One region of the Kitasatospora sp. NPDC051984 genome, then DNA from elsewhere that is predicted to be linked to it. Evidence: riboswitches for the same ligand, from Rfam matches in the RefSeq annotation. Region 1 holds a riboswitch; the other holds the start of a gene.
The links. Region 1 has a riboswitch for glycine ahead of gcvP (aminomethyl-transferring glycine dehydrogenase). Riboswitches for the same ligand answer to the same signal wherever they lie in the genome.

Region 1 (11,273 bases):
CCCATCGCGACGAAGGTGTCCTCGATGCGCTCGGCGAGCGTGGTCAGCGGGTGCCGGGCACCGCGCGGGACGCGGCCGTAGGGCAGCGTGACGTCCACTGCCTCCTCGACCAGCACCCGGGCGTCGCGCTCCGCCTCCAGCTCGACCTGCCGCTTGGCGAGGGCCTGGTTGACCGCTCCGCGGGCCTGGCCGATCAGCTTGCCCGCCGCGGCCTTGGCCTGCGGGGGCAGCGCGCCGATCTCACGGTTGGCGAGCGAGAGCGGGGAACGGTCGCCGGTGTGCGCGACCTTCGCCTGCTTGAGCTCGTCGAGGTCGGCGGCGGCGGCGAAGGCGGCGATCGCCTCGTCCCGGGCCTGTTCCACCACCTCGGGCTTGAGGGCCTCGACCTCGACCGGGTCGTACGACTTGTTGGGTGCCGACATCTCTATGCTTCCCGTGCTCCTGCTCGTGATCAGGTCTGCTGCCTCGCCGGGCGTCCGCGAGAACGCCAAGGGTCGAGTGTAGTCGCAGGCCGCGACCGACTACGCTGGGCGACCGCGGGGTGGGCCCCCTCGACGCAGGAAAACGGGGTCAGAGCATGAAGTCGGGAATCCCCGCGGGCAGCACGAACCGGAACCTGGCCCCGCCGCCCTCCGCCCGGCTGATCCGGATCACCCCGCCGTGCGCCTCCACGATGCCCTTCACGATGTACAGCCCGAGGCCCGTCCCGCCCCGCTTGGAGCCCCGCCAGAACCGGGTGAACACCCGCGGCATCGCCTCCTCCGCGATGCCCGCGCCCTGGTCGCTGACGGTGACGGCGGTGCCCTCGATCATCCGCGGCGGCGAACCGGCCGCCTCCACCACGTCGTTGGCCGGCCCCAGCTCGATCGTCACGGTGCCCTCGCCGTGCCGCACCGCGTTCTCCAGCAGGTTCGCCAGCACCTGGTCGATCTTGTCGGGGTCGCCCCACTGCTCGCCCAGCGGCGCCGCCACCCGGATGTCGAACCGCTCCTCGGGGATGCCCGCCGCGACCTTCCCCTCCACGTGCCGGCGCACCGCCGCCGCCAGGTCCAGGCGCTGGCGGCGGATCTCGAGCCGGCCGGCGTCGATCCGCGAGATGTCCAGCAGCTCCGCGATCAACCGGGTCACCCGGTCCGCGTCCGCGTCGACGGTCTCCAGCATCACCCGCTTCTGGCCGTCGTTGAAGCGCTCCCACTTCGCCAGCAGCGTCGCCGTGAACCCCTTCACGCTGGTCAGCGGCGACCGCAGCTCGTGCGCGACGGTCGCGATCAGCTCGGCGTGACTGCGTTCGGTGCGCCGCCGCGCCTCGGTGCCGCGCAGCGTCACCACCACCCGCCGCACCGGCCCGCCCGGCCGCTCCCGCAGGTAGCGGGCGCACACCAGCACCTCGCGGCCCCCGGGCAGCAGCAGGTTGCGCTCCGGCTGCCCGCTGCGCACCGCCAGGCCCCCGTACGGGTCGGTCAGCTGCCACCAGCGCCGGCCGTCCAGGTCCTCCAGCGGCAGTGCCTGTTCCAGCGCCACGCCGATCGCGCAGTGCGCGGAGCGGCCGGTGATCCGTTCGGCGGCCCGGTTGAAGACCACCACCCGGCCCTGTGCGTCCGCGACCACCAACCCGTCCGGCAGGTCGTCCGGTTCCAGGGTCGCCAAGCCGTCGTCGCCGCCCATGGGTGTCCTCCCCCGCCCCGCACCGGCTATGGGGATCGACCCTAGCGCGCTCAGGCCGTGCCGCGACACCCGCCGGGGGAGCGCTGGGCGCGCGCGGAGGCGTACAGGCACACGGCGGCGGCCGTGGCGAGATTCAAGCTCTCCGCGTGCCCGTGGATCGGGACGCGCACCACCTCGTCCGCCAGCGCCCGGGTCTCCTCCGGCAGCCCCCACGCCTCGTTGCCGAACACCCAGGCGCACGGCCCCTCGAGGGTGCCCTCGTCCAGCTCCTGGTCGAGGTCGCGCTGCCCGGCCCCGTCCGCGGCCAGCACCCGCACCCCGGCCTCCCGCAGCCGCGCCACCGCCTCCTCCACCGGCACCCCGGTCGCGAACGGCAGGTGGAACAGGCTGCCCACGGACGCCCGCACCGCCTTCGGGTTGTACGGGTCCACCGACGCGTCGGTCAGCACCACCGCGTCCGCACCCGCCGCGTCGGCGGTGCGCAGCACGGTGCCCGCGTTCCCGGGGTCGCGCACGTGCGCGAGCACGGCGACCAGCTTCGGCCGGGACGCCAGCACCTGATCGAACGGGGTGTCGATGAACCGGCACAGCGCGACGATGCCCTGCGGGGTGACGGTGTCGCAGATCTCCGCGATCACTTCCTCGGTGGCGGTCAGCACCGGCAGGCCCTCGGCGTGCGCGGAGGCCACGATCTCGGCGTGCCGCTCGGCGGCCTCCCGGGTCACGTACACCTCCACCACGGCGTGCTCCCCGCCGGGCAGCCGCCCGAACGCCACGGCCTCCCGCACGGCCTGCGGGCCCTCGGCCAGGAAACGCCGGTCCTTGCTCCGCTGGTTGCGCTTGGCCAGCCGGCGGGCGGCGACGACGCGCGGGGAGCGCAGGGAGGTCAGCAGGGGGGTCTCGGTGCTCATGCTCACGTTCTTCGTCACGGAGGGGCGGGCGGACAAGGGCCTGTCCGGAGGCACAACGCACGGACCCGCAGGCCGGGCGGCCTGCGGGTCCGGGAAAGCATCAGGGCACGGCCTGGATCAGGCGGCGACCTTGGGGGCGTTGACGTCCTCCGGCAGCGCCTTCTGGGCAACCTCGACCAGCGCGCGGAACGCGACGGTGTCGTTGACCGCGAGCTCGGCGAGCATCTTGCGGTCGATCTCGACGCCGGCGGCCTTCAGGCCCTGCACGAAGCGGTTGTAGGTCATGCCGTTGTTGCGGGCAGCGGCGTTGATGCGCTGGATCCACAGCTGACGGAAGTCGCCCTTGCGCTTCTTGCGGTCGTTGAAGTTGTAAACGAGCGAGTGGGTGACCTGCTCCTTGGCCTTGCGGTACAGGCGCGAGCGCTGGCCACGGTAGCCGGAGGCGCGCTCCAGGATGACCCGGCGCTTCTTGTGGGCGTTCACTGCCCGCTTGACGCGTGCCACTTCATTACTCCTTGGTTCCGGACCCCCGGTTCGTGCCGCCGGTCCGTTATTCGATTCGGTCGGAAAGGATCAGCTGTGCCCGCAGCCTGGCCGCGGGCGGGCGATCACTTGCCGAGAAGCTTCTTGATCTTCTTGGCGTCGCCGGGAGCCATCTCGGCGTTGCCGGCCAGCTTGCGGGTCAGCGTCGAGGGCTTGTGCTCAAGCAGGTGGCGACGGCCGGCACGCTCGCGCAGCACCTTCCCGGAACCAGTGATCTTGAAGCGCTTGCTGGCGCCGCTGTGCGTCTTCTGCTTCGGCATGTCGCCGTATCTCCTCGTCGGTCCGTTCGCGGCCCGCACCCCGGGGGTGCGGGCCGGAACTGGATGGATCTCGTCTCCGGGACGGACGCCCCGGAACCGGTGCCGATCCCGCCCGGAATCTGAACCCGAAGGCTCAGGCGTCCTGGGCGGTCTCGGCGGGCTGCTCGACCTCGGCGGTCTCGGCAGCGGGCTCGACCTCGGCGGTCTCGGTCTCCTCGACCTGCTCCACCTCGTCGACCTCGTCGTCCGCCTGCTCCGCGGCCGGGCCGCGGCCGAGCCGCTCCGCCTTGCGGGCGTCAGCGGCGGCGCGGGCCTCGGCCATCGCCTCGGTCTTCTTCTTGTGCGGGCCGAGAACCATGATCATGTTTCGGCCGTCCTGCTTGGCCGCGGACTCCACGAAGCCGAGCTCCTGGACGTCCTCCGCGAGCCGCTGCAGCAGTCGGAAGCCCAGCTCGGGGCGGGACTGCTCACGACCGCGGAACATGATCGTGATCTTGACCTTGTCGCCCTGCTTGAGGAACCGGACGACGTGACCCTTCTTGGTGTCATAGTCGTGCGGGTCGATCTTCGGCCGGAGCTTCATCTCCTTGATGACCGTGTGCGCCTGGTTCTTGCGCGCCTCACGGGCCTTCATGGCCGACTCGTACTTGAACTTGCCGTAGTCCATGAGCTTGCACACCGGCGGACGCGCCGTGGCGGCGACCTCGACCAGGTCCAGGTCGTACTCCTGGGCAAGCTCCAGCGCCTTCGCGAGCGGGACGATGCCGACCTGCTCGCCGCTGGGACCGACGAGTCGCACCTCGGGGACGCGAATCCGGTCGTTGATGCGGGGCTCGGTGCTGATGGGGCCTCCTCGGTTGCACCTTCTTCGATGCGGCCGTCGGACGGCGGTCGCACGTAGTGGCTTTCGACCACTGGGCGGGGCTTCATTCATGCTTCGCTGCCCCTCTGCCGTCTGGCAGAAGCACCGAACGCACGAAAAAAGCCCCGCACGGTACAGGCGGGGCTCCACACGTTCCGGGATGCCCTGTCGGACACCACTGGCAGCGAGCATTCCTTGCGGCGCTCGCCACGGACCGGACCCGTCGGCCCTTCGGCCGCTCGGGTGGGAGACTGTCGCGGTTGCCCTCTCGGGCCTCCTGAAGTGGAGCCTCCACTTGCTGGCCTGGCTCCCGAATCGGGTTCCTGGCCGGTCAGTCTCGAAGCATACCAGCGTTCCGGGGCCGACCGGTATTCCGGTCCGCCTCCGCCCGCCTTGTACCCTCCCTTTGTACTGCGCTTTCGCACCAGCATCCCGGAGTGACACCGTGACCACCCAGCCCGACCACTCGCCCGAGTCCGACGAGGCCCTCGGCTTCGACGACCTGACCCGCGACATCGCCGAGGTCCCCGCCGTCGAGGTGATCACCACCGTCGCCGTCCACCTGATGAGCGCCGCCGCCGTCAAGTGCGGCCTGGCCGAGGGCGGCGAGGCCGACAAGGACCTCGACGAGGCCCGCAAGCTGATCACCGCCCTGGCCGGCCTGGTCACCGCCGGAGCCCCCGAAATCTCCAACTTCCACGCCGCCCCCCTCCGCGACGGCCTCCGCTCCCTCCAGCTCGCCTTCCGCGAAGCCTCCCTCATCCCCGACGCCCCCGGCTCCGGCCCCGGCGAGAAGTTCACCGGCCCGGTCTACTCCTGACCCCAGGCCCACCCGAAGGCGCCTCCCGTACCCCCCTGCCGGAGGCGCCTTCGCCTTCCTCCCACCCCCTCTCCCTCCCGCCCCTTCCCCGCGCCCCGCCAGGGGCGCGGGGAACTGCGCGCAGCGGAAAACCCCAACACCAAAGCCGCCCACCAAGGGAACTCCCCCCGACGAGCGGCCTTCGCTATGCCCCGCCGAAGGCGCCCTCTCCTCCCTCCCACCCTCCCTCTCCCCCGCCCCGCCAGGGGCGCGGGGAACTGCGCGAGGCGGAAGGTCCCTACCCCAAAGCCGCCCACCAGCAGAACTCCCCCAACAGGCGGCCTTCGCTATACGCCCCCGCCGAAGGCACCCTCTTCTCCCTCTCCCCCGCCCCGCCAGGGGCGCGAGGAACTGCGCGCAGCGGAAGACCCCAACACCAAAGCCGCCCACCAGCAGAACTCCCCCAACAGGCGGCCTTCGCTATACGCCCCCCGCCGAAGGCACCCTCTCCTCCCTCTCCCCCGCCCCGCCAGGGGCGCGAGGAACTGCGCGCAGCGGAAGACCCCAACACCAAAGCCGCCCACCAAGAGAACTCCCCCCACTGGCGGCTTTCGCTATGCCTTCCGGCCCCTGCCGCAGGCGCCCACGCAAAAGCCGCCCGCCGAGGAGAACTCCCCCGACAGGCGGCTTCGCCGTGCAACTGCAAACTACGCGTCGTACTCGTCCAGCGGCGGGCACGAGCACACCAGGTTCCGGTCCCCGTACGCCCCGTCGATGCGTCGCACCGCCGGCCAGTACTTGTCCGCCGGGTTGACGCCCGCCGGGAAGACCGCCTCTTCGCGGGTGTAGGGGTGCGCCCACTCCCCGGCCATCATCGCCGCGGTGTGCGGCGCGTTGCGCAGCGGGTTGTCGTCCGCCGCCCACTCGCCCACGCCGACCTTCTCGATCTCCCGGCGGATAGCGATCATCGCCTCGCAGAAGCGGTCGATCTCGTGCAGGTCCTCGGACTCCGTCGGCTCGATCATCAGCGTGCCGGCGACCGGGAACGACATGGTCGGCGCGTGGAAGCCGTAGTCGATGAGTCGCTTGGCGATGTCGTCGACGCTGACGCCCGTCTCCTTACTGAGCGGACGCAGGTCGATGATGCACTCGTGCGCGACCAGCCCGCCGGGGCCGGTGTAGAGCACGGGGAAGTGCGGGGAGAGCCGCTTGGCGATGTAGTTGGCGTTCAGCACGGCCACCTGGGTGGCGCGCTTGAGGCCCTCGCCGCCCATCAGGCGGACGTACGACCAGGAGATCGGCAGGATCGCGGCGGAGCCCCACGGCGCGGCCGAGATCGGTCCGACGCCGGTCGCGGGGCCGGCCTCGGCCTGCAGCGGGTGGTTGGGCAGGTACGGCGCGAGGTGCTCGCGCACCGCGACCGGGCCGACGCCGGGGCCGCCGCCGCCGTGCGGGATGCAGAAGGTCTTGTGCAGGTTCAGGTGCGAGACGTCCGCGCCGAACTTGCCGGGCTTGGCGAGGCCGACCAGCGCGTTCAGGTTGGCGCCGTCGACGTACACCTGGCCGCCGGCCTCGTGGACGAGGGCGCAGATGTCGGTGATCTGGGTCTCGAACACGCCGTGGGTGGACGGGTAGGTGACCATCAGCACGGCCAGCTGCTCGCGGTGCTGCTCGATCTTGGCCTTGAGGTCTTCGACGTCCACGTCACCGTCGGCCAGGGTCTTCACGACCACGACCCGCATGCCGGCCATCGCCGCCGAGGCCGCGTTGGTGCCGTGCGCCGAGGACGGGATCAGACACACGTCGCGCTGGGTGTCGCCGTTCGCCCGGTGGTACGCCCGGACGGCCAGCAGACCGGCCAGCTCGCCCTGCGAGCCCGCGTTCGGCTGGATCGACACGGCGTCGTAGCCGGTGACCTCGACCAGCTGCTGCTCCAGCCCGCGGATCAGCGTCAGGAAGCCCTCGGCCTGGTCGACCGGCGCGAACGGGTGCAGCTGGCCGAACTCGGGCCAGGTGATCGGCTCCATCTCGGTGGTCGCGTTGAGCTTCATGGTGCAGGAGCCCAGCGGGATCATGCCGCGGTCGAGCGCGTAGTCGCGGTCCGACAGGCGGCGCAGGTAGCGCAGCATGGCGGTCTCGGAGCGGTGGCTGTGGAAGACCGGGTGGGTGAGGTACTCGTCCTCACGCAGCAGCCCGGCGGGCAGCGCGTCCGCGTCCTCGACCACCTCTGCCGTCACACCGAACGCGGCGAACACGGCCGCCAGGTGCTCACGGGTCGTCGTCTCGTCACAAGAGACCGAGACCTGGTCCGCGTCCACCCGGAACACGTTCACGCCACCGGCCAGCGCCGCGGCGACAACCTCGTCCGCACGCCCCGGAACAACAGCGGTCACGGTGTCGAAGAACGCCTCGTGGGCGAGCTCGACGCCGCCCGCGCGCAGGCCGGCGGCGAGCGCGGCAGCGTAGCGGTGGGTGCGGCGGGCGATGTCGGCGAGGCCGTCGGGGCCGTGGTAGACGGCGTACATGGAGGCCATCACGGCGAGCAGCACCTGGGCGGTGCAGATGTTGGAGGTGGCCTTCTCGCGGCGGATGTGCTGCTCGCGGGTCTGCAGGGCCAGCCGGTACGCGCGGTTGCCGTCGGCGTCGACGGAGACGCCGACCAGGCGGCCGGGCAGGTTGCGGGCGTACTCGGCGCGCACGGCGAGGTAGCCGGCGTGCGGGCCGCCGAAGCCCATCGGGACGCCGAAGCGCTGCGAGGTGCCGCAGGCGATGTCGGCGCCGAGCTCGCCGGGCGAGCGCAGCAGGGTGAGGGCGAGCAGGTCGGCGGCGACGGCGACGACCGCGCCGAGCTGGTGGGCCTGCTCGATGACGGGCTTGATGTCCCGCACCGCGCCGGACGCGCCGGGGTACTGGATCAGCATGCCGAAGACGCCGCGTTCGGCGATCTCGGCGGGGATGCCGTTCGACAGGTCCGCGGTGACGACCTCGACGCCGGTCGGTTCGGCGCGGGTCTCGATCACGGCGAGGGTCTGCGGCAGGGTGTCGGCGTCGACCAGGAAGACGCCGCCCTTGACCTTGGTGACGCGCCGCGTCAGGGCCATCGCCTCGGCGGCGGCGGTGCCCTCGTCGAGCAGCGAGGATCCGGAGGTGGCCAGGCCGGTCAGGTCGGCGACCATGGTCTGGAAGTTGAGCAGGGCCTCCAGGCGGCCCTGGGAGATCTCCGGCTGGTACGGGGTGTATGCGGTGTACCAGGCGGGGTTCTCGAGGACGTTGCGCAGGATGACCGGCGGCGTGAAGGTGCCGTAGTAGCCGAGGCCGATCATCGAGGTGAGGACCTGGTTGCGGCCGGCGAGCTCGCGCAGTTCGGCGAGCACCTGGGCCTCGCTGCGGCCGGCGGGCAGGCCGAGCGCGGTGAGGCTGCGGATGGCGTCGGGGACGGCCGCGTCGGACAGTTCGTCCAGCGAGGTGTAGCCGACCTGGGCCAGCATCTTCTGCTGGGCGTCGCTGTCGGGGCCGATGTGGCGGTGCTCGAAGGGGCTGGCCTGCTCAAGCTCGGTGAGCGTCGGCTGGGCGTTCATGGGGGTCAAGCCTCCTGGTCGCGGACCGGCGGTGGGACGCACGCCGGCCGGCCGCTGTGGAAGCGTCCGGGCGTACGAACCCGTCAGCCTCCCCCTCTGTCATCGGTACCTGAGAGCTTCGCGCGCCCGGGGTGGTTCCCGGTCGGCTTGCACCGTCGGCGAGGACAGCGTCCGGCGGCTTCGGTGCCGACGGTCCTGCCCTGCTTTCCAGAGTGACCTGATCCCGTTCGGTACGGATGCCTGAGAGATTCCGGGGAGGGGTTGCTCCTTCGGCGTCCCGCATCCCCGCTTTCCAACGGGTCCGGGACTCTCCCGAGCGGGCTCGGCGGTCGCCGCCCAGGGTACCAGCGCCGACCTGGACGATCACCGCTGCGGCCGCACGATCCGCCCCGGACGGAGGCACCCGGAGTGACACCGTCCGGAACGTGCCTTTTGGTGTGAAACAGCGGCCCGGCACGCTCCTCCGACCGCTCCCCCGACGTTCCCTCAGGAGCAGCAGCTGGAGGACAGCGTGCAGACCGATATCGATCCGCGCGACCTGATCGGACACAAGGCGGTCGACCGGAACGGTGACAAGATCGGCACGGTCGACGAGGTTTACCTGGACGACACCACCGGCAGACCCGAGTGGGCGGCCGTCCGGACCGGGATCTTCGGCCGGGACGCCTTCGTCCCGCTGACCACCAGCGACTTCACCGGCGACGAGCTGCACGTCCCGTACGACAAGTCGCTGATCAAGGAGTCCCCGGACTTCGGGGTGGGCCAGCACCTCTCCCCCGAACAGGAACTCGAGCTCTACCGCTACTACGGCCTCGACACGGCGAGCCCCGACGAGTCCGTCCGGTTCATCTCCGAACGCACCCCGGCGCGCAGCAAGCCACCCATCGACCACGACTTCGGCACCCCCGCCCCCTCCTCCGGCCCCGTCCACGGCCCGGCCCCCGCGCCCCCGGGCTTCACCGCCCCGCAGGCCGCCCCCGAGCCACCGGCCCGCCCCGCCGAGCCGCCGACCGCCCGGGCGGACCGGGCAGACCAGGCGGACCGGGCAGACCGGGCGGACCGGGCGGACCGGGCGGACCGGGGGGACCGGGCGGACCGGGGGGACCGGCAGAAGCCGGTGGAGATCACCTGCCGCGAGGAGCGCCTGGACATCACCACCCAGTGGCACAACATCGGCACCACCCGGCTGCGCAAGTACGTGACCACCGAGGCGGTCGTGCGGCGGGTGCCAGTGGTGCGCGAGCGCGTGCGGGTGGAGCGGATCCCGGTGTCGGAGGCGGAGCGGGCGGCGCTGAGCGACCAGGAGATCGCCGAGGCGGTGGAGGAGGTCACGCTGCGCGAGGAACGCCCGGTGGTCCGCAAGTACCTGGTACCGGTGGAGCGGGTGCGGCTGGTGGTGGAGCAGTACACCGAGGAGCAGGTGGTCCGCGAGGAGCTGCGCCGCGAGCAGGTGGAGGTGCACGGCGCGACCACCGGCGCGGACGGCGAGGCCTCGCAGCGGCAGCCGTGGGACTCTCATCCGCAGTCCCCGGCCGCCTCTCCGGTCTGACGATCCGACAACTCCCGGCCCCGGTCCGCCTCCGCGGACCGGGGCTTCGACTTTGCCAAAGTTTCACCTTTCGATATTTGACATAGTGAAGCATCTCCCGACATCGTTACTTCAGTTCCTGCACTATCGCCCCGCCTGAAGCAACCCGGAGGATTCCCGTGAGTGAGGCACCACAGCCCACCGCCGCGGCCGCCAAGCCCACAAGCGCCAGGGTTCTGCCCGCGCTGATCCTCGCCATGCTGGCCTACAGCGTGGTACAGACCGCGGTCGTCCCGATCCTTCCGAGCCTGGCCGCCGAGCTGAAGGTGTCGGGCTCCGACATCACCTGGCTGATGACCGCCAACCTGCTCTCCGCAGCGGTCCTCACCCCGCTGCTGGGCCGCTTCGGCGACCTGCGCGGCCGCAAGCCCGTGCTGCTGATCTCGCTGGCCGGCCTGGTGCTCGGCTCCGGCCTCGCGGTGTGCACCCACTCCTTCGGCCTGCTGGTCGTCGCCCGGGTGCTCCAGGGCGCGGGCGGCGGCGTGCTGCCGCTGGCGATCGCCATCGTCCGTGACGAACTGCCCAAGCAGAAGGTCACCGCCGGCGTCGCCGCCATCTCCGCCTCGATGGGCGTCGGCTCCGGCCTCGGCCTGGTCGCCACCGGCCTGCTGCTGGAGCACTGGGACTACAAGTCGATCTTCTGGATGGGCCTGATCTTCGGCCTGGCCGCCGTCGCGCTGGTGATCCTGCGAGTGCCCAGCGACCCGGTCGTCGACAAGAACGGCGGCGCCGACCCGCTCGGCGCAATCACCCTGGCCGGCTGGCTCTCCGCCCTGCTGATCGCCGTCAGCCGCGGCAACGAGTGGGGCTGGGGCTCCACCCGTACCCTCGGCCTGTTCGCCGTCGCCGCGGTCGTCGCCCTGCTCTGGCTGCTGGTCGAGTCCAAGGTCGCCCACCCGCTGGTCGACCTGAAGATGATGGCCCGCCCCGCCGTCGCCTTCACCAACATCTCCGGCCTGCTCATCGGCTTCGGCATGTACGGCTCGTTCATGGTGATCAGCAACTTCGCGCAGACCCCGGAGAAGCTCACCCACTACGGCTTCACCGCCACCGTCCTGCACGCCGGC
Region 2 (11,273 bases), on a different contig from region 1:
GGCGATGCCGATGCGCTGGCGCTGGCCGCCGGAGAATTCGTGCGGGTAGCGGTTGTAGTGCTCGGGGCTGAGGCCGCACAGTTCCAGCAGGTCCTGGACGGCCTTCTTGACGCCGTGCTCGGTCTGGACGTTCTGGAGCCGGAACGGCGCACCGACGATGGTGCCGATGGTGTGCCGGGGGTTCAGCGAGGAGTACGGGTCCTGGAAGATCATCTGGATGTCGCGGCGGTAGGGCCGCATCGCCGAGACTCCCAGGTGGGTGATGTCGGCGCCCTCGAACTCGATCTTCCCGCCGGTGGGTTCGTCGAGTCGGGTGACCAGGCGTCCCATGGTGGACTTGCCGCAGCCGGACTCGCCGACCACGCCGAGCGTCTCGCCGGGCATGACCTCGAAGTCGATGCCGTCGACCGCGCGCACCGCGCCGACCTGACGCTTCAGCAGGCCCTTGGTGACCGGGAAGTGCCGGGTCAGTCCGGTGACCCGCAGCAGGGGTTCACGGTCCTGGCCGGGTGCCTGGGCGGGCACCTTCGCGGCCTGCGGGGCCGCCGTCTGGCTGTCCGTCATCGGTTGTCTCCAAGTGGGTGGTACGTGCTCACAGCCGGGGCGCGATCTCGTCGGTGAAGATCCGGTGGCGTTCGGCGACCGGCAGGTGGCAGGCGGCGAGGTGCCGGGGGGCGGCCTCGGCCAGCACGGGCACCTCGCTGGTGGAGCGGCCGCCGGTGAGCTCGGCGTACGGGCAGCGCGGGTGGAACGCGCAGCCGGACGGCACGTTGATCAGGCTCGGCGGGGTGCCCTTGACCGGGATCAGCCGGTCCTGGAGCTCCCGGTCGAGGCGGGGCATCGAGCCGAGCAGGCCCCAGGTGTAGGGGTGCTCGGGAGCTTCGAAGATGGTGTCGGCGGGGCCGCGCTCGACGGGCTTGCCGCCGTACATGACCAGGATGTCGTCGGCGATCTCGGCGACCACGCCCAGGTCGTGCGTGATGATGATGACGGCGGAGCCGAACTCCTTCTGCAGGTCCCGGATCAGGTCGAGGATCTGCGCCTGGACGGTGACGTCCAGGGCGGTGGTCGGCTCGTCGGCGATCAGCAGCGAGGGGTCGTTGACCAGGGCCATGGCGATCATGGCGCGCTGGCGCATACCGCCGGAGAACTCGTGCGGGTAGTTGTCGACCCGCTTGTCGGGCTGCGGGATGCCGACCCGGTCGAGCATCTCGATGGCCCGGGTGCGGGCGACCTTCTTGGAGGTGCCGGGGTGGTGGGCCCGGTAGCCCTCGATGATCTGGGCGCCGACCGAGTAGTACGGGTGCATCGCGGTCAGCGGGTCCTGGAAGATCATCGCCATCTTGTGGCCGCGGAGCTTGCGCACCTCGTCCGGGTCGGCGGAGACCAACTCCTGGCCGTCCAGCCAGATTTCGCCGGAGATCTGCGGGGCGCCGCGCTTGGTGCCGGTGCGGTGCAGACCCATGATCGACAGCGAGGTGACGGACTTTCCGGAGCCGGACTCGCCGACGATGCCGAGGGTCTTCCCGCGCTCCAGGTCGAAGCTCAGGCCGTTGACGGACTTGACCAGTCCGTCGTCGGTCGGGAAGTGCACCTTCAGGTCGCGAACCGAAAGGAAGGGCTTGTCTGCCTGGAGGGGCTTGTCCATGTTGCTCATGCCAGCTTCACCCGGGGATCGACGACGGCGTACAGCAGGTCAACCAGGAGATTGGCCATCACGATGAAGAACGCGGCGAAGAGCGTCACGCCCATGATCACCGGCAGGTCGCTGGAGGCGATCGACTGGACCGCCTCGTAGCCGAGCCCGCGCAGGTTGAAGGTGGACTCGGTGAGCACCGCGCCACCGAGCAGGCCGCCGAGGTCCATACCGAAGATGGTGAGGATCGGCGTCAGCGTGGAACGCAGCGCGTGCTTGCCGATGACCACGGGTTCCCGGAGGCCCTTGGCGCGCGCGGTGCGGATGTAGTCCTCACCGAGCACGTCCAGCAGGGTGGCCCGGCTGAGTCGGGCGTAGGTCGCGGCGAACAGGAAGGCCAGGGTGATCCAGGGCAGTACCAGCCCCTGGAACCAGGACACCGGATCGTCCGTGAAGTCGGTGTACTTGCTCGGGAACCAGCCGAGTTGGTGCACGAAGACGGCGAGCGAGACCAGGCCGGTGAAGTACATCGGCAGCGAGACGCCGGCCAGCGCGACGGACATCGAGATGCGGTCCAGCGCGGTGCCGCGGCGCAGCGCGGAGATGATGCCGGTGGCGGTGCCGAGCACCAGCCACAGGATCGAGGCGCCGGCGGCCAGCGAGAAGTCCACGCCGACCCGGTCGAGCAGCACCGGCCACACTTCGCGCTCGGTCTTGAACGAGTAGCCCAGGCAGGGGGCGTAGCAGTGGGTGACGTCGGTACCGGCGTTGTAGTCGCGGCCGACGACGATGCCCTTCAGGAAGAGCCAGAACTGTTCGATGATCGACTTGTCGAGGCCCATCTTGTGGCGGATACCCTCGATGGCCACCTTGTCCGCGATCTTGCCCACGTAGAGCATCGCGGGGTCGGTTCCGGTGAGCTTGGGCACCATGAAGAAGATGCCGAAGGTCACCGCAGCGACCACCAGCAGCATGAGGACGACGTTGATCAGTCGCCTGAAGAGATACACGAGCACTGCGGTCGGCCCTGCCACGGGCCGGCCGGGGTTCCCCTGTGGGGGTGCCCCCGGCCGGCCCGGGCAGGGCCTTCACCTGCCCTTCGGACTAGCGGTGCGAACTAAAGGGGGAAGGTCAGGTCACTTGCCGTCGGAGACGCCGAGGGCCTGGAAGTCCACCTCGCCGAACGCGTCGGTGATGTAGACGTTGGTCAGGCGCGGGTTGCGCCAGTTCAGGGCCTTGTCGGCGACGATCGGCAGGTAGTAGGCGCCGTCGACAACCTTGTGGTTGATCTTCTTGTACAGCTCGGCGGCCTTGGCCGGGTCGGTCATCGCGGCGGCCTGGTCGAACCAGCTGTTGATCTCCGGGTCGTTGATCTCGGAGTAGTTGCTGTTGCCGTTGCTCGGGATGAAGCGACCGTCCATCAGCGGCTGCAGGTAGCCGGAGCCGGTCGGGAAGTCGGCGCCCCAGCCCATCACGATCAGGCCGTAGCTCTTGGCCTTGACGACGTCGGGCGCGCCGATCTCGGAGGCGATCAGCTTGCCGTCGTACTGCTGGACCGTGACGTCGATGTTGACGGCCTTGAGGGCGGTCTGCAGCGCCACCGCGGAGTTGACCTCCTTCGGCTTGTTGCCACGGACCGCGATGTTGGTCTTGAAGCCTTCCGGCTTGCCGCAGGCCTTCAGCTCTTCCTTGGCCTTCTCGACGTTCGGCTTGCCCTGGGTCAGCTTGAACGGGTCGTAGTCGTCCGAGCCGAGGATGTTCGGGGGCAGCATCGAGCCGTAGATCGAGCCGGCCACCGAGCCACCGCGGGCGGTCTGCAGGGCGGTGGTGTCGGCCGCGTACAGCACCGCGTTGCGGCAGTGCTGGTTGTCGAACGGGGCGACCGCCGGGACGAGGCTGATGTAGCGGATGAAGCCGTTGTACGGGTCGTCCGTGTTGGCCTTGAGCGCCTGGTCCTGCAGGACCTTGACCTGCGCGGCCTGCGACAGGCCGGTCTGGGCCCAGTCGAGGTCGGCGGTGTTCGCCAGCAGCTGGGTGTCCATGTCGTCGGCGTTGGTGGTGACGGTCAGCTTGACGACGTCCGGCAGCGCCTTGCGGAACGGGTCGGAGGCCGGGTCCCAGTTCTCGTTGCGGACCAGCTCGTAGCTCTTGCCGGCCTCGGCCGACTTGAACTTGTAGGGGCCGGAGGAGACCGGCTTCTGGCCGTACTGCGAGCCGGTGTCCAGCTTCTGCGGGACCGGGGCGGCGGAGCCCATGGCCAGCAGGTACGGGAAGTCCGAGTTGGGCTTGGCCAGCGAGAAGACGATGGTGTTGTCGTCCGGGGTGGTGACCGACTTCAGGCCCAGCTTGTTCGGGTCCGAGTCGGTGTAGGGGCCCTTGTAGCTCTGGCCCTGGTCGAGCTCGTTGATCAGGTAGGTCGGGCCACCCGAGATGACGTCCTGCGCGAAGATGCGCTCGATGCCGTACTTGATGTCCTTCGAGGTGATGACCGAGCCGTCCTCGAACTTCAGGCCCGGCTTCATCTTGAAGGTGTAGGTCTTGCCGTCCGCGGAGATCTCCGGCTGGGCGGCGGCCAGGTCGGGGACCAGCTTCAGGCCTTCCTTGCCCGGCTTGCCGTCGAAGGCCAGCAGGGTGCGGGTGTAGAAGCGCTCGAAGTTCCACACCGAGGCGTAGTACGCGCGACCGGGGTCGAGCGAGTCCACGTCGGTGGTGGTCCACATGTTGAGGGTGCCGCCCTTCTTGTCCGAGGCGTTCACCACCTTGTCGACCGCGGCGTTGAAGCCCGCGCCGCTGCCCTTGTTGTCGCCGCCGCCTTCGCCGCCCTTGCTGCCGCCGCAGGCGGTGGCGGTGAGGGCGAGGGTGGCCGCGAGGGCTGCGACCGCGAGCGTCCTGTTTCGCTTCATGGGTTTGGGAACCTCCAGGGTTGCGGGCTCAGTTGCCCTTGGGGTCGAGCGCGTCGCGCAGGCCGTCGCCGAACAGGTTGAAGGCGAGCACGGTGATGAAGATGGCGATACCGGGGACCACCATGTAGGTGGGATCCGCCTGGTAGATCCGGACCGCGTCGGAGAGCATCTGGCCCCACGACGGGGTGGGCGGGCGGACGCCGGCCCCGAGGAAGCTGAGTGCCGCCTCGCTGAGGATGTTGGTGGGGATGATCAGGGTCGCGTAGACCAGGATCGGCGCCACCAGGTTGGGCAGAAGTTCACGGAACAGGATGTGGGCGCGGCCGGCACCGAGGCTGCGGGCGGCGTCGACGAACTCCCGCTCACGCAGCGACATGGCCTGGCCTCTGACGATGCGTCCGATGTAGGGCCAGCCGAAGAAGCCGATGACCACCGCGAGGATGCCCACGCGGAGCCACTTGTCCGAAAGGCCGAACGCGGTGGTGGGCATCACCGACACGAGCGCGATGCTGAACAGCAGCTGCGGGAAGGCCAGCAGGATGTCCATGATCCGGCTGATGAACGCGTCCACCCAGCCGCCGAAGTAGCCGGCCATGACGCCCATGACCACGCCGATGCAGACCGACAGCACGGCCGCGCCGAGCGCCACCAGCAGCGAGATCTGCGCGCCGTAGAGGACGCGGGAGAACACGTCGCGGCCGAACACCGGGTCGACGCCGAGCAGGAAGTCGCCACTGATGCCGCCGAACGCGCCCTTGGGCAGGCCGAGGTCAGGGTTGATCTGGTCCGGGTGCGGTTCGTCGACCGGGTGGCCGAACAGCGCGGTCAGCACCGGCGCGAAGATCGCCGCGAGCACCAGGAGCAGCACCACGACACCGCCGGCCAGCGCGATCTTGTCGCGCTTGAGGCGGTCCCAGGCGATGCGGCCCGGCGAGCGACCCTCGATCTTCTTGGCCGGCTCGGAGTTTGACGCGCCGTCAGGCTGCGCGCCGGCCGGCGGACCCGAGGTCTCGGTGGGTGTGGTCATGAGTCAGTTCGTTCCCCTCGCCGACGGTGGCCGGCCCACGGAGTCGCGTTTGGTGCGGAAGGCAGAGCGGTTGCGGTGGTGCCGGGTGCCGTTGCGGCGGTGCAGAAGTGCGTTTGGCAAGCAGGGCGTTGCGGGGTGGTGCCGTTCGACGCCGGGCGGAGTGCCCCGGCGCGCATGGTGCTGCCGCACGGAGATGCGCATCGTGCGGTTCATGCTGTGGCGGCGGCACGTTCACCTTCGTGAGGATCGTCTCGCGCTCCGCATTGGGCAGCACTCTCTGTCATGGGATGTGCCGTACGGAAGACCCCCATGGCGAAGGATGCCTAACTGTGATCTGCTCGCATGCACTTTCGTTGCGCTGGCATATCGCTCTTCACACAGCCGTCACTCACACGTCAAGGGGCACACTGACGACACCCCGCCAGTGGCGGGGAAACGCCAGGTGACGCCGTGGTGGCGCGCGTAGAGGGCCGGACAGCGAAAAACCCCCGCCGACCTTCGAAAGAAGGTTCGTACGGGGGTCTTCCGGCGTTCTGTCGCGGTACGGTCAGCGACCCGGATATCCCGGCCACTGGGGCTGCGGCCAGCCCGGCGCGGGCCCGGCCGGCGGTTGCGCTGCGTAACCGAAACCGGTGGTGAAGGACTGCGGCGGGCCCTGCCGGTCGAAGAACGGGCGGGCGTTGGCCCACAGCCACATCGCCACCGGGTCGAACTCGTCGGCCATCATCACGGTCGACACGGCCGGCCCCTCGGGGGCGTGCGCGGCGGCCCGCTGCACCAGCGCCCGGGCGGCCTCCACGGCCGGCGGCGAGGTGTCGTACAGGTCCAGACCGATCGCCAAGTACGGCTCGCCCAGCACCGGTTGCACCCAGGCCCGGCGCAGCGAGCGCAACGGGCGCACCTCGGCGGCCTGTTGCTCCAGCACGGCGAAGAACTGCGGTGCCTGCCCGGCCGGTTCGGAGATCCGCAGCGGCCCGGCCGGCAGCCGGTCCAGGCCGACGGCGATCCGCCGCAGGTCGGCCCACGGTACGCCGATGCCGCCGCCCGGGCGGTGCGGGTCCAGCCACAGGCCCCAGCGGGAGCGGTACAGCGAGCCGGCGATCTCCGGCCCCGACACCACCTCGTGGCCGCGCGCCCAGCCACTGGCCGTCAGCTGCCCCGGGGAGGTCACGCAGGGCGCGTAGCCGTGCCCGCCGACGTCCATGTTCCCGTACTGGGCGTCCGGGCTGCCCTGGCTGCCGTGCCACAGCAGCATCCAGACCTGACCGCCCGCGAGGGCGCGCAGCAGCCCCTCGTACGCGTCCCAGCGCTCCGGTGCGACCGCTGCGAGGGCGCGCTCGATCGCGCCCGGGTCGTCGGCTGCTCCCGTCACGTCGTCGCCTCTTTCTCGACTTCCCTCGTCCACCCGTCCACCGCGCGGCGGTGTGCCGGGGCAACCCTATGGGGCGCGCCCGACAACCGTCATGCCGCCGTCCCGGACATCCGGTGGATTCACGGTCTGACGTAGAAGGGCTGTACCCGCCCCAGCATCCAGTCCACCACCGGGTCGGCGACCAGGTCGAGCAGCACCAGGTGGACGCCCCAGCTCGGCGCCGCGGTTCCGAGTGCCCGGCCGAGCGCCAGATTGACGTCGCCGGGGTCGGCGGGGGCCGCCGGGTCCAGCTGGACGCCGACGTACAGCAGGGTCGACTCGCCCTCCACCCGGGCCAGCGCCCGGCGGGCCGTCAACACGCCCGGCAGCGCGGCGAGTTCGCCGGTCGCGGCGGCCAGGAAGGCGAGCGGCTCCTGGTGCGGCTCGGGTTCCTTGAGCGCCACCCTGGCGCCCTCGGTGACGCCCTGCGCCTCCCACTGGTCGCCGCGCGGCCCGCGCCGCAGCTCACCCACGCCCTCCGGCGGCACCGGGATGCCCACCGGCGCCTCGGGGTTGACCGCGATGCCGATGCCCAGCGGCAGCCCCCGGGCGAACTCCCACATCGGGGCGATCGCGAACGGGATGCCCGGCACGTGCCGCAGGTACAGCTCCTGCGAGCTGTACACCGGCACGTAGGGCGCGCCCGCCAGTTCGAGGGTCGGCAGGTCGAGTTCGCCGGACTGCGGATCGGCGCCCGACGGCAGCGGGATCCACACCTGGCTGCGGGCCAGCACCTCGATCACCCGGGGTGTCGCCCCCGGATCGCCCAGGGCCGCCATCAGCACCTGCTCCAGCTCGTTGGCCGGCCAGCTCCCGCCTTCCGGAACCTGCCCCAGCGGGATGCTCATCTCGCCCCTCCACACTCACGGTTGCGATCAGGTTAGCGGCGCGCACGGGTCCCCCGCGGCGGCCGCCGCCGAACCCCACTCCCACCAGCGGGTCCCGGCATGCCATGATGGGCCCGCCCAAACTTCATACCGGCCGCTCGAACCCGCGCGGGAGAGCCGGAACGACCGTCACCAGGTCGCGACCGGCGCCGAAGGAGCAAGTCCTCCCCGGAATCTCTCAGGCCCCCTAACCGCCCGGGCGAGGCAGATCTGGAAAGTGGACACGGCCGCGCCGTGCGCCCACCCACGGTGCAAACCGCCATCCTTTCGGATGGCGGTGAAGCTCTCAGGTTCGACGACAGACGGGGAGGTTCGCCCCAGCCTGCCCGTTTCCAGATCCCGGGAGTCCTGCCGTGTCCCTCCGCCTCACCGCACTCGACGCGCTGCACCGCTCGCTCGGCGCCACCATGACCGACTTCGCGGGCTGGGACATGCCGCTGCGCTACGGCAGCGAGCGCGAGGAGCACCTCGCGGTCCGCACCAAGGCCGGCCTGTTCGACCTGTCGCACATGGGCGAGATCACCGTCTCCGGCCCGCAGGCCGGCGAGCTGCTCGACCACGCGCTGGTCGGCTTCATCTCCGCGCTCGGCGTGCTGCGCGCCCGCTACACCATGATCTGCCGCGAGGACGGCGGCATCCTGGACGACCTGATCGTCTACCGCACCGCGGAGAACGAGTACCTGGTCGTCGCCAACGCCTCCAACGCCCAGGTGGTGCTGGACGCCCTGACCGAGCGCGCGGCCGGCTTCGACGCCACCGTCCGCGACGACCGCGACGCCTACGCGCTGCTCGCCGTCCAGGGCCCGGAGGCCAACGGCATCCTGGCCAAGCTCACCGACGCCGACCTGCCCGGCCTCAAGTACTACGCGCTGCTGCCCGCCACCGTGGCGGACCGTCAGGTCTGGCTGGCCCGCACCGGCTACACCGGCGAGGACGGCTTCGAGGTCTTCTGCGCCCCCGCCGACGCCGAGCACCTGTGGACGGCGCTGACCGAGGCCGGCACCGCCGAGGGTCTGGTCCCGTGCGGCCTGTCCTGCCGCGACACGCTGCGCCTGGAGGCCGGCATGCCGCTGTACGGGCACGAGCTGTCCACCGAGCTGACCCCGTTCGACGCCGGCCTCGGCCGGGTGGTGCGCTTCGACAAGACCACCAACAACGGTGAGTTCGTCGGCCGCAAGGCGCTGGAGGAGGCCGCCGCCGCGGCCGAGGCCAAGGCGCCCCGCAAGCTGGTCGGCCTGGTCTCCGAGGGCCGCCGCGTCCCGCGCGCCGAGTACTCCGTGGTGGACGCCGAGGGCGCCGTGATCGGCCGGATCACCTCCGGTTCGCCGTCCCCGACCCTGGGCAAGCCGATCGCCATCGCGTACGTGGACGCCGCGCACGCCGAGCCGGGCAGCACCGTCGCGGTGGACGTGCGCGGCAAGGCCGAGCCGGTCCAGGTCGTCGCGCTGCCGTTCTACAAGCGCGCCCGCTGACCTTCGCTCAGCCCTTCACCTGCTGTCCCAGCAGTCGTTTCCGGTTCGTCCGCCCAGCGGACGGCCGCGCCCGCCCCTCTTGCGATCCTGGAGAATGACGTCATGAGCAACCCCACGCACCTGCAGTACACCAAGGAGCACGAGTGGCTGACCGCCGCCGTGGACGGGGTGTCGACGATCGGCATCACCGCGCACGCGGCCGACGCCCTCGGCGACATCGTCTACGTCCAGCTCCCCAATGTCGGTGACACCGTCACCGCCGGTGAGACCTGTGGCGAGCTCGAGTCCACCAAGTCGGTCAGCGACCTCTTCTCCCCCGCCACCGGCGAGGTCACCGAGGTCAACCAGGAGGTCATCGACGACCCGGCCCTGGTCAACTCGGAGCCCTTCGAGGGCGGTTGGCTGTTCAAGGTCCGGGTCGAGGCCACCGACGAGCTGCTCGACGCCGACGGCTACGACGCCCTCATCGGCGCCTGACCGGGAGATCCCCCTCATGACGGTTCTCAACCAGTCCCTCCACGCGCTCGACCCGGAGATCGCCGCCGCGGTCGACGCCGAGCTGCACCGCCAGCAGACCACCCTGGAAATGATCGCCTCCGAGAACTTCGCCCCGGTGGCGGTCATGGAGGCCCAGGGCTCGGTGCTCACCAACAAGTACGCCGAGGGCTACCCCGGCCGCCGCTACTACGGCGGCTGCGAGCACGTCGACGTGGTCGAGCAGCTCGCCATCGACCGGGTCAAGGAGCTGTTCGGCGCCGAGCACGCCAACGTGCAGCCGCACTCCGGCGCGCAGGCGAACGCCGCGGCGATGTTCGCGCTGATCCAGCCGGGCGACACCATCCTGGGCCTGAACCTGGCCCACGGCGGTCACCTGACCCACGGCATGAAGATCAACTTCTCCGGCAAGCTCTACAACGTGGCCGCGTACCACGTCGACGAGAAGACCGGCCGGGTCGACATGGCCGAGGTCGAGCGCCTCGCCAAGGAGCACCAGCCCAAGCTGATCATCGCCGGCTGGTCCGCCTACCCCCGCCAGCTGGACTTCGCCGAGTTCCGCCGCATCGCGGACGAGGTCGGCGCCCTGCTGATGGTCGACATGGCGCACTTCGCCGGCCTGGTCGCCGCCGGACTGCACCCCTCCCCGGTGCCGTACGCGGACGTGGTCACCACCACCACCCACAAGACCCTGGGCGGCCCGCGCGGCGGTGTCATCCTGTCCAAGGCCGAGTTCGCCAAGAAGATCAACTCGGCGGTCTTCCCCGGCCAGCAGGGCGGCCCGCTGGAGCACGTGATCGCCGGCAAGGCGGTGGCCTTCAAGGTCGCGGCCACCGACGAGTTCAAGGACCGCCAGCGCCGCACCCTGGAAGGCGCGAAGATCCTCGCCGAGCGCCTGCTCCAGGACGACGTGACCGCCTCCGGCGTCTCCGTCCTGTCCGGCGGCACCGACGTGCACCTGGTGCTCGTCGACCTGCGCAACAGCGAGCTCAACGGCCAGGACGCCGAGGACCGCCTGCACGAGGTCGGCATCACCGTCAACCGCAACGCCGTCCCGAACGACCCTCGCCCGCCGATGGTCACCTCGGGTCTGCGCATCGGCACCCCGGCGCTCGCCACCCGCGGCTTCGACACCGAGGACTTCCGCGAGGTCGCCGACATCATCGGCGAGACCCTCAAGCCGGGCTTCGACGCCGCCAAGGCCGAGTCGCTGAAGGCCCGGGTCTCCGCGCTCGCCGCCAAGCACCCGCTGTACCCCGAGCTGTAACCCCTCCCTGTGACCGCCGACACCTGGCGGTCGCCCGGAACCCCCGGGGCACCGCGCACACTGGAACGTGCGCGCGGTGCCCCGTTCCATGCGCAGCCCCCGTCCCACCGGACGAACCACTCCACGAGACCAGACAAGGACGTCACCCCGTGGCCATCAGCGTCTTCGACCTCTT

Region 2: it holds a riboswitch for glycine, as region 1 does, so the genes downstream of both, gcvT (glycine cleavage system aminomethyltransferase GcvT) here and gcvP (aminomethyl-transferring glycine dehydrogenase) in region 1, are expected to answer to the same signal.

The regions. Positions count from the first base shown of each region.
Region 1 is NZ_JBIUCB010000008.1:12,648-23,920, reverse strand. Features, by position in the region: gene pheS (phenylalanine--tRNA ligase subunit alpha) at 1-422, opposite strand, end outside; gene ACIHEI_RS17670 (ATP-binding protein) at 571-1,665, opposite strand; gene ACIHEI_RS17665 (TrmH family RNA methyltransferase) at 1,716-2,576, opposite strand; gene rplT (50S ribosomal protein L20) at 2,694-3,080, opposite strand; gene rpmI (50S ribosomal protein L35) at 3,185-3,379, opposite strand; gene infC (translation initiation factor IF-3) at 3,513-4,223, opposite strand; gene ACIHEI_RS17645 (DUF1844 domain-containing protein) at 4,687-5,061, shown strand; gene gcvP (aminomethyl-transferring glycine dehydrogenase) at 5,748-8,618, opposite strand; glycine riboswitch at 8,837-8,943, opposite strand; gene ACIHEI_RS17635 (PRC and DUF2382 domain-containing protein) at 9,130-10,167, shown strand; gene ACIHEI_RS17630 (MFS transporter) at 10,326-11,273, shown strand, end outside.
Region 2 is NZ_JBIUCB010000001.1:810,484-821,756, reverse strand. Features, by position in the region: gene ACIHEI_RS03695 (ABC transporter ATP-binding protein) at 1-564, opposite strand, end outside; gene ACIHEI_RS03690 (ABC transporter ATP-binding protein) at 593-1,657, opposite strand; gene ACIHEI_RS03685 (ABC transporter permease) at 1,654-2,652, opposite strand; gene ACIHEI_RS03680 (ABC transporter substrate-binding protein) at 2,773-4,539, opposite strand; gene ACIHEI_RS03675 (ABC transporter permease) at 4,568-5,566, opposite strand; gene ACIHEI_RS03670 (enhanced serine sensitivity protein SseB C-terminal domain-containing protein) at 6,114-6,938, opposite strand; gene ACIHEI_RS03665 (enhanced serine sensitivity protein SseB) at 7,058-7,825, opposite strand; glycine riboswitch at 7,964-8,068, shown strand; gene gcvT (glycine cleavage system aminomethyltransferase GcvT) at 8,218-9,336, shown strand; gene gcvH (glycine cleavage system protein GcvH) at 9,439-9,813, shown strand; gene glyA (serine hydroxymethyltransferase) at 9,830-11,098, shown strand; gene ACIHEI_RS03645 (L-serine ammonia-lyase) at 11,248-11,273, shown strand, end outside.